Regions from separate parts of the Janibacter alkaliphilus genome, predicted to be linked through region 1. Evidence: predicted binding sites of a transcription regulator. Region 1 holds the regulator's gene; each other region holds the start of a gene.
What was found. The regulator HrcA, encoded in region 1, represses chaperone genes, less so after heat shock. The targets are predictions, from matches to a motif close to TTNGCACTCGNNNNNNNCGAGTGCNAA.

Region 1 (4,264 bases):
GCGCCGCCTCGAGGTCGGTGACGAAGGCCCCGACGTCGCGCGGGCCGAGGCACCACCAGACGAAGGGGGTGTCCATCCGGTCCGCCGTCGGCGAGACGTCACGCTCGGCCGGCTTCTCCAGCTCGCGCCAGTCCTCCTCGCCGCTGCTGCCGTCGGTGGCGTTGAGCAGCAGCACGTCGCCGCGCACGGCGACCCGGCGCCGGTTGAGGGTGACCACCCGGCGGACCGCGTCGAGGTCGGTGGCCCAGTACATCCGTCCCGGGTCCATGGTCGCGAAGGGGACCGCCCGGCCGCTGACGAGCAGACCGTGCCGGTGGACCGAGATGTCGCGCCGGGCCGACGAGCGCAGCCCGACCCCGGCGAGGACGAGCACCGGCAGCATGGCCACCGCGCCGATGACGACCACCACGCCGGTGCTGAGCACGCCGAGCGCGGCGAGCATGACCGTCACCAGCAGCAGCACCATGAGACCGACCGCGGCCAGCAGCACGAGCGGTCGGCCGGGTGAGGGCACCCGGTGCAGCGCCCGCTGCTCCCCCAGCTGGCGGTCGTGGAAGTCCACCCAGCGCTCCAGCTCGGCGTCCCCCTCGGGGGAGCCGTCCGGGGCGACGAAGTCCGCCACCTCAGCGCGCCTTGAAGGCGTGCCGCAGCCGGCCCATGATCCCGTTGTCGACGTCGTCGAGGGCGCCGTTCGGCTGCTCCTCGTCGCGGACGGCGGCCAGGTCGCGCAGCATCTGCTCCTGCTGCTCGTCGAGGCGGGTGGGGGTGCGCACGTCGGCGTGGATGACGAGGTCGCCGCGCCCGCCGGCGCGCAGCCGGGTCACGCCCAGCCCTTCCAGCACGATGGTGTCGCCCGGCTGGGTGCCCCGCTTGATGGAGATCTCCTGGTCGCCGTCGAGGGTGCCGAAGCTCATCTGCGTGCCCAGCGCCGCGGCGGTCATCGGCAGCTGCACCGAGGCGTGCAGGTCGTCGCCGTTGCGGGTGAAGGTCTCGTGCGGGCGCACCCGCAGCTCGACGTAGAGGTCGCCGGCCGGGCCGCCGCCGGGGCCGACCTCGCCCTCGCCGGCGAGGTGGATCCGGGTGCCGCTGTCCACGCCCGCGGGGACCTTCACGGTCATCGTGCGGCGCTGGCGCACCCGGCCCTGGCCGGAGCACTCGTGGCACGGGTTCGGGATGACCTGGCCGTAGCCCTGGCACGCGGCGCACGGACGGGTGGTCATCACCTGGCCGAGGAAGGAGCGCTGCACCTGCTGCACCTGGCCGACGCCGCCGCAGATGTCGCAGGTGCGCGGCGAGGTGCCCGGCTGGGCCCCGTCGCCGTGGCAGGTGCCGCAGGTCGCGGCGGTGTCGATGGTCAGCTCCTCCTGCCCGCCGAAGACGGCGGTGGCCAGGTCGAGCTCGAGGCCGACCAGCCCGTCCTGCCCGCGGGACTGCCGCGAGCGGGGGCCACGGCTGCCGGCACCGCCGGCGGCCGCCCCGAAGAACTGCTCCATGATGTCGCTGAAGGTGAAGCCGGCGCCGAAGCCGTCGTGCGCGCCGCCGTAGGGGTCGGCGCCCATGTCGTACTGCTGGCGCTTGCCGTCGTCGGAGAGGACGTCGTAGGCCTGGCTGACCCGCTTGAACTTCTCCTCGGCCTCCGGGCCGGGGTTGACGTCCGGGTGCAGGGTGCGGGCGAGCTTGCGGTAGGCACGCTTGATGTCGTCCTTGCTCGCGTCGCGGCTGACGCCGAGGTCCTCGTAGTAGTCGTTCACCGTGGGTCTCGTCCTGGGGTCGGGGTGGGTCGGGGTGGTCGTGGGCCGGTGCGGCGGCGGACCGGCCGGGAGGTCGTCGGGGTCAGTGCCCCATGATCCGGGAGAGGTAGGTGGCCACGGCCCGCACCTGGGCCATCGCCGCGGGGTAGTCCATCCGGGTGGGGCCGACGATGCCGACGTTGCCGACGTGCTCGTCGCCGGCCGCGTAGCCGGAGGTGATCAGCGAGGTGCTCTGCAGCCCGCTGACCGGGTTCTCGGTGCCGATCCGCACGGCCACGCCCTCGTCCTGGCCGGCCTCGACGCTGAGCAGCTGCAGCAGCACGACGTGCTGCTCCAGGGCGTCCAGCACCGGCCCGAGGGTGAGCGGGAAGTCGCCCTGGGCCCGGGCGAGGTTGGCCGTGCCGGCGAGGGTGACCTTGGCCTGGCGCTCCTCGGCGAGGGCGTCCTCCAGCGCGGCCAGGATGCCGGCGGTGAGGCTGTCCTCGGTGTCGGCGTCCTCGGCGTGCAGGGTGGACAGCGCGCTGAGCGCGTCGGCCAGCCGCCGGTCGGTGGTGGCCGCGTTGATCCTGGCCCGGGCGCGGGCGAGGGCCTCGGCGCCGGTGCCGGTGGTGTAGTCGGTGGCGGTGGGCACCACCCGCTGCTCGACCTGCCCGGCGCCGGTGATGACCACCGCCATGAGCCGGTCGGGCGACATCGGCACGAGCTCGATGTGCCGGACCGTGCTGCGGGTCAGCGAGGGGTACTGGACGACCGCGACCTGGCGGGTCAGCGTGGCCAGCAGCCGCACGGTGCGCTCGAGGACCTCGTCGAGGTCGTCGGCGCCCTCGAGGTAGCGGGTGATGGCGCTGCGCTCCCCCTTCGACATCGGCCGGATGGCCTGCAGCCGGTCGACGAAGAGGCGGTAGCCGGCGTCGGTGGGGATGCGCCCGGCCGAGGTGTGCGGCGCGGCGATGAGCCCCTCGTCCTCCAGGGCGGCCATGTCGTTGCGCACCGTGGCCGCGGAGACGTTGAGCTGGTGGCGCTCCAGCAGCGCCTTGCTGCCGACCGGCTCGGACGTCGAGACGTAGTCCTCGACGATCGCGCTGAGGACGGCCATGCGTCGCTCGTCGGTGCTCATGCCCGCCTCCTTCGCGCTGCTCGACCGGGTTGGCACTCACCTGCCGTGAGTGCCAAGTCTAGGCGCCACCGCGGCATTCCCCCAACACGTCGGTGCGCGCCTCGCCCGGTGCGGCGCCTTGGGCGGCCCCGGCCCGCCGGTTAGCCTCCCCGGCTGTGAGCGACCGCTACGGATCCGACGTGCTCTCCGGCGACTGGAAGCGCCAGGGGCGCCTGGGCCGACCCGCGGCGACCCCGACCGAGGCCGAGACCGGCCTGGTCGTCGAGGACGTCGAGACCGGCTGGGTGGGCGCGGTGGTCGCCGTGGAGAAGGCGGGCGGGGTGCACGTGGTGCACCTCGAGGACCGCCGGGGCAAGGTCAAGGCCTTCCCGCTGGGCGCCGGCTTCCTCCTCGACGGGGCGCCGGTGGCCCTCACCGCGCCGAAGGGGGCGGCCCGGGCCGCCCTCGCCGCGCAGCAGCAGGCCTCGGCCCGCACCGCCAGCGGCTCGGTCGCCGTCCGTGACGCCCAGGCCCGGGTGGCCCGGGGCTCGCGGATCTTCGTCGAGGGGCGGCACGACGCCGAGCTCGTGGAGAAGGTGTGGGGGCACGACCTGCGGGTCGAAGGGGTGGTCGTCGAGATGCTCGACGGCGTCGACGACCTGGCCGGGGCCATCCGCGACTTCGCGCCCGGGCCGCGGCGGCGGATGGGAGTCCTGGTCGACCACCTCGTGCCCGGCAGCAAGGAGTCGCGGATCGTCGCCGAGGCCTCCCGGGTGGCCCCGGAGCACGTGCTGGTGCTCGGGCACCCCTTCGTCGACGTGTGGCAGTCGGTGCGCCCGGAGCGCCTCGGGATGTCGGCCTGGCCGCAGATCCCGCGCTCGGTGGAGTGGAAGCGCGGGATCTGCGCGCACCTCGGCTGGGCGCACGCGGACCAGGCGGACATCGCCCGGGCGTGGAAGCAGATCCTCGGGACCGTCCGCAGCTACGCCGACCTGGAGCCGGCGCTGCTCGGGCGGGTCGAGGAGCTCATCGACTTCGTCACCGCCCCCGGCTCCGACTGACCTCGGCCCGACCCGCGGGTGCGGGTCGGGCCGAGGTGGTCAGGCGTCGGTGGTCAGGCGCCGATGGTCAGTCCTTGGGTCCGCCGGCCACGTAGATGACCTGACCCGACACGAACCCCGCCTCCTCGCTGCACAAGAACGACGCCGTCGCCGCGATGTCCTCCGGCTGCCCCACCCGCTGCACCGGGATCTCCTTGGCCGCATACGCGATGAAGTCCTCGAACCCCACCCCCACACGCTCCGCCGTCGCCGCCGTCATCTCCGTCTGGATGAACCCCGGCGCGATCGCGTTCGCCGTCACCCCGAACCGACCCAGCTCGATCGCCAACGTCTTCGTCAACCCCTGCATCCCCGCC
Region 2 (4,264 bases), 2.8 Mb from region 1:
CCAGTCGCTGAAGGTGGCGTGCTCACCGCCGTAGGCGTCCAGCGGCTCCTCGTGCGTCGGGTCCTCCGGGTGCCGCCAGGTCTGCCAGGCGATGAGCGCGGCCAGCAGGTAGCAGCCGACGGCGACGATGGTGGGGACGAAGGTGGGACCCGGGCTCTCCGCCCCTTCGGGCACCTCCATCGTCACGATGCCGAGGGTGAGGTAGATCCCGAGGGCGAGCATCAGTCCGGCGAGCACGAGTCCGCCGCGTCCGGTCCAGGCGCCGTGCCGGGGCGAGGGCGCCCGGGTCACGGCGTCGGCCGTGGAGCTCACGACGCCTCCGACTTCACCGCGAGCACCGGGACATGGGCGTCGATGATGATCTGCTGGGCGTTCGAGCCGAGCACGAGCTTGCCGATGGGGGAGCGGCGGCGGACCCCGACGACGATCAGCTCGACGTCGAGCTCGGCGGCCAGGTCGAGGAGGTCGCCGGCAGCGCTGCGGCTCTCGCTGGCCCGGGCGTACCAGCGGCTGCTCTCGCCCTCGCCGTCGGCGACGGTGGGGTCGATGCCGTGGTCGTCGGCGCTGGAGGACTCGTCGAGGTCGAAGACGGCCAGGTCGCTGCCGTCCTTGCTGGCCAGGCGGCGGCCGTGCCGCAGCGCGGCCTCACCCTCGGGGGTGTGCGCGTAGGCGACGAGGACGGTCATGGGTGCTCCTTCTGCCGGGTGGCGGTCTTCGGGGTGGGGTCGTCGCGGCGGCTCATCAGTAGCCGAACTCTTCCCAGATGCCGGCGACGTACTCGGTCTGCTCCTGCAGGTAGGTCTCGAACTCGGCGCCGACGAGGAAGGTGTTGGTCCACTGGTTGCGGGTGATCGCGTCCTGCCACTCCGGGGTCTGCACCCACTCGGTGACGATGGCCTCGAGCTCGGCGCGCTCCTCGTCGGTGATGCCCGGTGGGGCGACGACGCCGCGCCAGTTGGTGATGCTCACGTCGTAGCCCTCGTCGCGCAGCGTGGGCAGGTCGATGATGTCCACCGGCTCCGGGGCGCACACCGCCAGCGCGCGCAGCCGGCCGGCGTCCACCTGGTCCTTGAAGTCCTGGTAGCCGCTGACCGAGGCGCGGATCGTCCCCGAGAGCAGCGAGGTGGCCAGCTCGCCGCCGCCGGAGTAGGCGAGGTAGCTGACGTCGGGCGGGTCGATCTCCTCGCCGAGGGCGAGCTGGGCGATGATCATCTGGTCGACCGAGCCGAGCGAGCCGCCGCCCCAGGTGAAGCCGCTGGGGTCCTGGGTCCACTCGGCGACGAGGTCGTCCATCGACTGCAGCGGCGAGTCGGCGGGGACGACGACGACGTCGTAGTCGTCGGTGAGCCGGGCGATCGGGGTGACCTCCTCCATGGTCACCCCGGAGCCGTTGACCTCGATGGCTCCGAGCATGACCATCCCCATGACCATGAGGTTGGTGGCGTCGCCGCGCAGCGAGTTGACGACCTCGCTGAGGCCGATGGTCCCCCCGGCGCCCGGGATGTTGAGCACCGTGCTGTTGGTGACGATGGCGTTGGCGCGCAGCGCCTGCTGCGCCTCCCGGGCGGCGCTGTCCCAGCCGCCCCCGGCGCTGGCCGGGGCGACCAGGGTGAGGTTGGTGCGGGCGCCGGATCCGCCGCCTGAGGAGGCGGCGTCGTAGGCGGCCGCGCCGATGACCGCCAGCCCCAGCACCCCGGCGCCGGCCCGCAGCACGGTGCGGCGGCTGGTGGCCTCGGTGGCCGTCGGGGGCGGCTGCTCCGGCTGGTCCGGCATGGTGACCTCGTCGTCTGTCCGCGTCGGTGGTCCGGTGCACGGTCGACAGGCCCGCCACCAGGTGTGACGGCCGTCACGATAGACCCTTCGTGGGGCTCGTGCGACAGCGCCGGGGCCGTGCTGCGGTCACGGTCCGGGTACGGGTCCCGGGCGGGCCGGTCGAGCCGCCGCCCACGCCGCTGGCACTCAGGTTGACCGAGTGCCAACCAGGTGCATAGATTGAGACCTGGCACTCGCCGTTGGTGAGTGCCAGAGTGCGACCGGCTGGGCGACCCCCGCGACGGCGTCCGGCACGAGCACCCGCCAACCTCATCAGCACTCGTGAACCAACAGAAGGAGCCATCGTGTCGGTTTCGCTCAAGCCGCTCGAGGACCGCATCGTCGTGCAGGCGGTCGACGCCGAGCAGACCACGGCCTCCGGTCTCGTCATCCCGGACACCGCCAAGGAGAAGCCGCAGGAGGGCGAGGTCGTCGCCGTCGGCCCCGGCCGCTTCAACGACGACGGTGACGAGCGCGTCCCGATGGACATCTCCGTCGGCGACCGCGTCATCTACAGCAAGTACGGCGGCACCGAGGTCAAGCACGGCGGCGCCGACTACCTCATCCTCAGCGCCCGCGACGTGCTCGCGATCGTCGGCTGACGACCCTGTCGTGAGCCGCCCTCCCCGACGGGAGGCCGCGGCCGACGACCACCAGCGCCCCGGGCGGGCCCACCCGGGCTCCCCGGGGCGCTGCGCGTGCGCCCTCCGAGCGTGCCCGCACCCGCAGACCATCACCGAACCAAAGGACTGACATGGCCAAGGAACTGGAGTTCAACGACTCCGCCCGTGACGCCCTCCAGCGCGGCGTCGACCAGCTCGCCAACGCCGTCAAGGTGACCCTCGGCCCCAAGGGCCGCAACGTCGTCATCGACAAGCAGTGGGGCGCCCCGACGATCACCAACGACGGCGTGACCATCGCCCGCGAGGTGGAGCTCGAGGACCCCTACGAGAACCTCGGCGCCCAGCTGGCGAAGGAGGTCGCCACCAAGACCAACGACGTCGCCGGTGACGGCACCACCACCGCCACCGTGCTCGCCCAGGCCATGGTCAAGGAGGGCCTGCGCAACGTCGCCGCCGGCGCCGCCCCGTCCGGCCTCAAGCGCGGCATCGACCAGGCCGTCGCCGCGGTCTCCGACCGGCTGCTGCAGACCGCCCGCGAGGTCGAGGGCAAGGAGGAGATCGCCCAGGTCGCCTCCCTCTCCGCGCAGGACGAGCAGATCGGCGGCACCATCGCCGAGGCCTTCGACAAGGTCGGCAAGGACGGTGTCATCACCGTCGAGGAGTCCTCGACCGCCGAGACCGTCCTCGACTTCACCGAGGGCATGCAGTTCGACAAGGGCTACATCTCGGGCTACTTCGTCACCGACACCGAGCGCATGGAGGCCGTCCTCGAGGACGCCTACGTGCTGCTCGTGCAGGGCAAGGTCTCCACCGTGCAGGACCTGCTGCCGCTGCTGGAGAAGGTCGTCCAGGCCGGCAAGCCGCTGCTGATCATCTCCGAGGACGTCGAGGGCGAGGCCCTGAGCACCCTCGTGGTCAACAAGATCCGCGGCACCTTCAACGTCGCCGCGGTCAAGGCCCCCGGCTTCGGCGACCGCCGCAAGGCGATGCTGCAGGACATGGCCATCCTCACCGGCGGCCAGGTCGTCGCCGAGGAGGTCGGCCTCAAGCTCGACCAGGTCGGGCTCGAGGTGCTCGGCCAGGCCCGGCGCATCGCCATCACCAAGGACACCACGACGATCATCGACGGCCAGGGCGACAGCGCCGCCGTCGAGGGCCGGGTGGCCGAGCTGAAGGCGGAGATCGAGCGGACCGACTCCGACTGGGACCGGGAGAAGCTGCAGGAGCGGCTGGCCAAGCTCGCCGGCGGCGTCTGCGTCATCAAGGTCGGCGCGCACACCGAGGTCGAGCTCAAGGAGAAGAAGCACCGCATCGAGGACGCCATCTCGGCGACCCGCGCGGCCATCGACGAGGGCATCGTCGCCGGCGGCGGCTCCTCGCTGGTGCACGCGGTCTCCGCGATCGACGACCTCGACCTCGCCGACGACGAGGCCACCGGTGCCGCGATCGTGCGCAAGGCCGCGGTCGAGCCGCTGCGCTGGATCGCCGACAACGCCGGCCTGCAGGGCTACGTCGCGGTCTCCAAGGTCCAGGAGCTCTCCCCGGGCCAGGGCCTGAACGCCGCCACCGGCGAGTACGGCGACCTGGTCGCCGCCGGTGTCATCGACCCGGTGAAGGTGACCCGCTCCGCGCTGGTCAACGCCGCGTCGATCGCCTCCATGGTGCTGACCACCGACACGCTCGTCGTGGAGAAGCCGGAGGCCGACGAGGACGAGGGCGGTCACGGCCACAGCCACTGACCGACCCGGTCGGCGCACCATCGCCGACGACCCCGACGGGGGCGGCACCACCTCACCGGTGGGCCGCCCCCGTCGTCGTTCTCAGCCCGC
Region 3 (4,264 bases), 1.6 Mb from region 1:
CGACGATGCTGGCCGCGACCCTCGCCCAGCCCGCGAGCGCCAACGATGACACCGCCCAGAACGCGACCGGCGAGGTGTCGGTCCTCGCGGTCCTCGACGGCAGCCTGGACGGCCAGCTCGGCAACCAGCACCGGCTGACCTACCGCACCGACGCGGAGGGCGTCGCCTGGCCGGCCGGTCTCACCAAGATCCAGTCCTACTACTGCCCCAGCGGAACCGACGCGAAGATCACCCAGCGGTGGACCTCCAGCCGGTGCGTCTCCCGCGGGACGAGCTACCTCGACTTCGACGAGGATGACCACCGGGTCAGCTCGACCATGCGGTCCGCGGTCATCGACGGCACGCTCACCTCGGGCGGGAAGAGCTTCGCGGCCGACCTGACCCTCGTGGCCACGGGCGAGCCCACCGTCACCCAGCGTCCCCCGCTGCAGCAGGTCGACGCCCTCGTCCGCGGCACGATCGACGACGCGCGGGTCCGCGCCGACGCCCGCGAGGCCAGCATCCACCGCTGGGGGAGGTGACCGGAGGGCGAGAAGGGAGGTGGGCTCGCCGAGGCCACCCCCTTCGTGTCGCATACTCGGCCGAAATTGCCCGGGCAGTTGCGCGCCCCGGCGGGATTTGCCCGGGCAGTTGCGCACCTGGCGGGATGTGCCCGGGCAGTTGCGCGCCCCTGGGCGAATTTGCCCGGGCAGTTGCGTGCCCCCGCGCTCGGCCCGTGACCGAACCGTGACCTCGCCGGGGTGAACCCCGGCGCCGCCGGCTCGCGTGAGTGTGGGGGACGGGGTGCAGATGGGCGCCCCGCTGACGGGAGGACACGATCGATGACGATCCGTACGCGCATCACCACCGCAGGAGCGGCGCTGGCCTCGGCCGGGCTGCTCGTCGCCACCCCGACGGCGCAGGCTGCACCCGACGGCACCGACCGCGCCGACGCGCGCACCGAGGGCAACGTCCAGGTCCTCGTGGTGCTCGACGGCAGCCTCGACGGGCAGCTTGGCAACCAGCACCGGCTGTTCTACGACACCGACCCCACGGGGTACGCCTCCCGGGCGCTGTCGATCGAGTCGTACTACTGCCCCAGCGGCACCGGCGCCAAGATCACCCGCTTCTGGACCTCGACCCGGTGCATCGACCGGGGCACGCGCTACCTCGACGCCGACACCGACGACTAGTGGGTGAGCTCGACCGTGCGCTCGGGCAAGGTCGCCGGACGCCTCACCTCGGGATGGAAGAGCTTCGACGCCAACCTGACCCTGCGGGCGACCGAGGAGCCGCAGACCATCGACGGGATCCGGCCGGGGTACAGCCGGCTGAAGTTCGCGCACGGTCGCGTCTACGGAACCGTCGACGACGCCCGGGTGCGGCCCAGCAGCGACAACGGCGAGACCACCGTCCGGCTGCACCGCCACCTGCGCTGAGACCAGGGTCGCCGACCCTGCTGCGGCGGGAGGCCGGGCGCCGTCCTGGGCGCAGGGGCCCAGGGCGAGGTCCCGGCCTCTCTGGCCGTCGCCCCGCCCGGGCCGTGGCGTGCCCGGGCGGGGCGACGGCACTTCCCTGTCCAGCACCTTCCCGCGGCGGCGAGATCGGGCCATGATGAGCGGTGACGGTGACGCACGAGGCTGCTGACCGTCCTGGAGGAGGCGTCATGGTCAGGATGATGGGCAGCAGCCGCGCTGCGCGGCGTGCGACCGGGCTCGTCGCCACGCTCGCCTGGGTGGCGCTCCTCGCGCCGACCGCGTCGGCGAGCCCTGCGACCAGCACCGGGCCCCGGGGTCAGGTGATCGCCGACCACGTCGAGGTCTTCGCGGTGCTCGACGGCCGGCTCGACGACGTCATGGGCAACCAGCACCGGCTGATGCTGCAGACCGACCGCTCCAGCGCGTCCTGGCCGGGGAGCAACGCCCGCATCCTCTCCTACTACTGCACGGCAGGTGCCCGGGTCACGATGAGCTGGACCTCCAGCCGCTGCATCAGCCGGGGCACCTCGTACCTGCGCTACGACGACGGCGACTACCGGGTGAGCCCGACGATGCGGACCGCCGTGGTGGACGGGACGATGGAGGCGGGCCGGGCCCGGATCGCCTTCGATCTCACCCTCGTCGCCCAGGGGTCTCGCACCTCCACCCGCGACGACCAGGGTCGGATCCGCCGGGTCTGGCCGGCCCGGGCGTGGGGTCGGGTGGACGACGCCGCGATCCGCCCGGACGCCCCGGGGAAGCGCAACGCGATGATCGTGCGGGTGGAGCGCGGCTGAGCCGCGGACCCCGTTTGCACTCTCCGGTCGAGAGTGCCAATAATGGGCATTAGCACTCTCATGCTGAGAGTGACAGTCCTGACCGGTCAGGTGAGGGACGCCGCCGCACGGTGACGTGAGCCGCGCGGGAGCGGCCCGTCCGTCGCGGGCACCCCCGGTCGCACCCTTCGATTCGTGTGGAGGAACCACCCGGATGGCCAAGCTCATCGCTTTCGACGAGGAGGCCCGGCGCGGTCTCGAGCGGGGCATGAACACCCTCGCCGACGCCGTCAAGGTCACCCTCGGCCCCAAGGGCCGCAACGTCGTCCTGGAGAAGAAGTGGGGCGCCCCCACGATCACCAACGACGGTGTGTCCATCGCCAAGGAGATCGAGCTCGACGACGCCTACGAGAAGATCGGCGCCGAGCTCGTCAAGGAAGTTGCCAAGAAGACCGACGACGTCGCCGGTGACGGCACGACGACGGCCACCGTGCTCGCCCAGGCGCTGGTTCGCGAGGGCCTGCGCAACGTGGCCGCCGGTGCCAACCCGATGGCCCTGAAGCGGGGCATCGAGAAGGCCACCGCCGCCGTCTCCGACGAGCTGCTCGGGATGGCCAAGGAGATCGAGACCAAGGAGCAGATCGCTGCCACGGCCTCCATCTCCGCCGCCGACAAGGAGATCGGCGCCAAGATCGCCGAGGCCATGGACAAGGTCGGCAAGGAAGGCGTCATCACCGTCGAGGAGTCCAACACCTTCGGCCTCGAGCTTGAGCTCACCGAGGGCATGCGCTTCGACAAGGGGTACATCTCCGGCTACTTCGTCACCGACACCGAGCGCATGGAGACCGTGCTGGAGGACCCCTACGTCCTCATCGCCAACTCCAAGATCGGCAACATCAAGGACCTGCTCCCGCTGCTGGAGAAGGTCATGCAGTCCGGCAAGCCGCTGCTGATCATCTCCGAGGACGTCGAGGGCGAGGCCCTGAGCACCCTCGTGGTCAACAAGATCCGTGGCACCTTCAAGTCGGTCGCCGTCAAGGCGCCGGGTTTCGGTGACCGCCGCAAGGCCATGCTCGCCGACATCGCCATCCTCACCGGTGGTCAGGTCATCTCCGAGGAGGTCGGCCTCAAGCTGGAGAACGCCGACATCGAGCTGCTCGGCAAGGCCCGCAAGGTCGTCGTCACCAAGGACGAGACGACCATCGTCGAGGGCGCCGGCGACGCCGACCAGATCGCCGGTCGGGTCGCCCAGATCAAGGCGGAGATCGAGAACAGCGACTCCGACTACGACCGGGAGAAGCTCCAGGAGCGCCTGGCCAAGCTGGCCGGCGGCGTCGCCGTCATCAAGGCCGGCGCGGCCACCGAGGTCGAGCTCAAGGAGCGCAAGCACCGCATCGAGGACGCGGTGCGCAACGCCAAGGCCGCCGTCGAGGAGGGCATCGTCGCCGGTGGTGGCGTCGCCCTGCTGCAGGCCACGAAGGTCGCCTTCGACAAGCTCTCGCTCACCGGCGACGAGGCCACCGGCGCCAACATCGTGCGCGTCGCGGCCGAGGCCCCGCTCAAGCAGATCGCGGTCAACGCCGGCCTCGAGGGCGGCGTCGTCTCCGAGAAGGTCGCGCACCTGCCCGCCGGCGAGGGGCTCAACGCCGCCACCGGCGAGTACGTCGACATGATCGAGCAGGGCATCATCGACCCGGCCAAGGTCACCCGCAGCGCGCTGCAGAACGCGGCCTCGATCGCCGCGCTCTTCCTCACCACCGAGGCGGTCGTCGCCGACAAGCCGGAGAAGGCCGCCCCGGCCATGCCCGGTGGCGACGAGATGGGTGGCATGGGCTTCTGAGCCCAGACGCCCAGCGTCTCGACCGACAGGCGGCCCTTCCCCACAGGGGGAGGGCCGCCTGTCGTCGTCCTCACAGGCGCCGACGCAGCGGCGTGAGGCTCCCGACGCGTCTGTCATGGTGAGTGGCAGCAACCGGGGGGTTGTTCGTCATCACGATCGGGCCGCGACCGCGGATGCGGCGCGGCCCCGCC

Region 2: a site for HrcA is predicted at 1,953-1,979, ahead of groES (co-chaperone GroES). Genes of this name have one in related genera too.
Region 3: a site for HrcA is predicted at 2,304-2,330, ahead of groL (chaperonin GroEL). Genes of this name have one in related genera too.

The regions. Positions count from the first base shown of each region.
Region 1 is NZ_JACBZX010000001.1:3,069,696-3,073,959, forward strand. Features, by position in the region: gene BJY28_RS14555 (hypothetical protein) at 1-622, opposite strand, end outside; gene dnaJ (molecular chaperone DnaJ) at 624-1,751, opposite strand; gene hrcA (heat-inducible transcriptional repressor HrcA) at 1,834-2,868, opposite strand; gene BJY28_RS14570 (DUF3097 family protein) at 3,024-3,908, shown strand; gene fabG (3-oxoacyl-ACP reductase FabG) at 3,976-4,264, opposite strand, start outside.
Region 2 is NZ_JACBZX010000001.1:268,854-273,117, reverse strand. Features, by position in the region: gene BJY28_RS01255 (tripartite tricarboxylate transporter TctB family protein) at 1-312, opposite strand, end outside; gene BJY28_RS01250 (universal stress protein) at 309-686, opposite strand; gene BJY28_RS01245 (Bug family tripartite tricarboxylate transporter substrate binding protein) at 742-1,773, opposite strand; gene groES (co-chaperone GroES) at 2,118-2,414, shown strand; gene groL (chaperonin GroEL) at 2,567-4,174, shown strand; gene BJY28_RS01230 (LysR family transcriptional regulator) at 4,256-4,264, opposite strand, start outside.
Region 3 is NZ_JACBZX010000001.1:1,490,848-1,495,111, forward strand. Features, by position in the region: gene BJY28_RS07290 (hypothetical protein) at 1-521, shown strand, start outside; gene BJY28_RS07295 (hypothetical protein) at 822-1,172, shown strand; gene BJY28_RS07300 (hypothetical protein) at 1,176-1,418, shown strand; gene BJY28_RS07305 (cupin domain-containing protein) at 1,646-2,254, shown strand; gene groL (chaperonin GroEL) at 2,448-4,073, shown strand.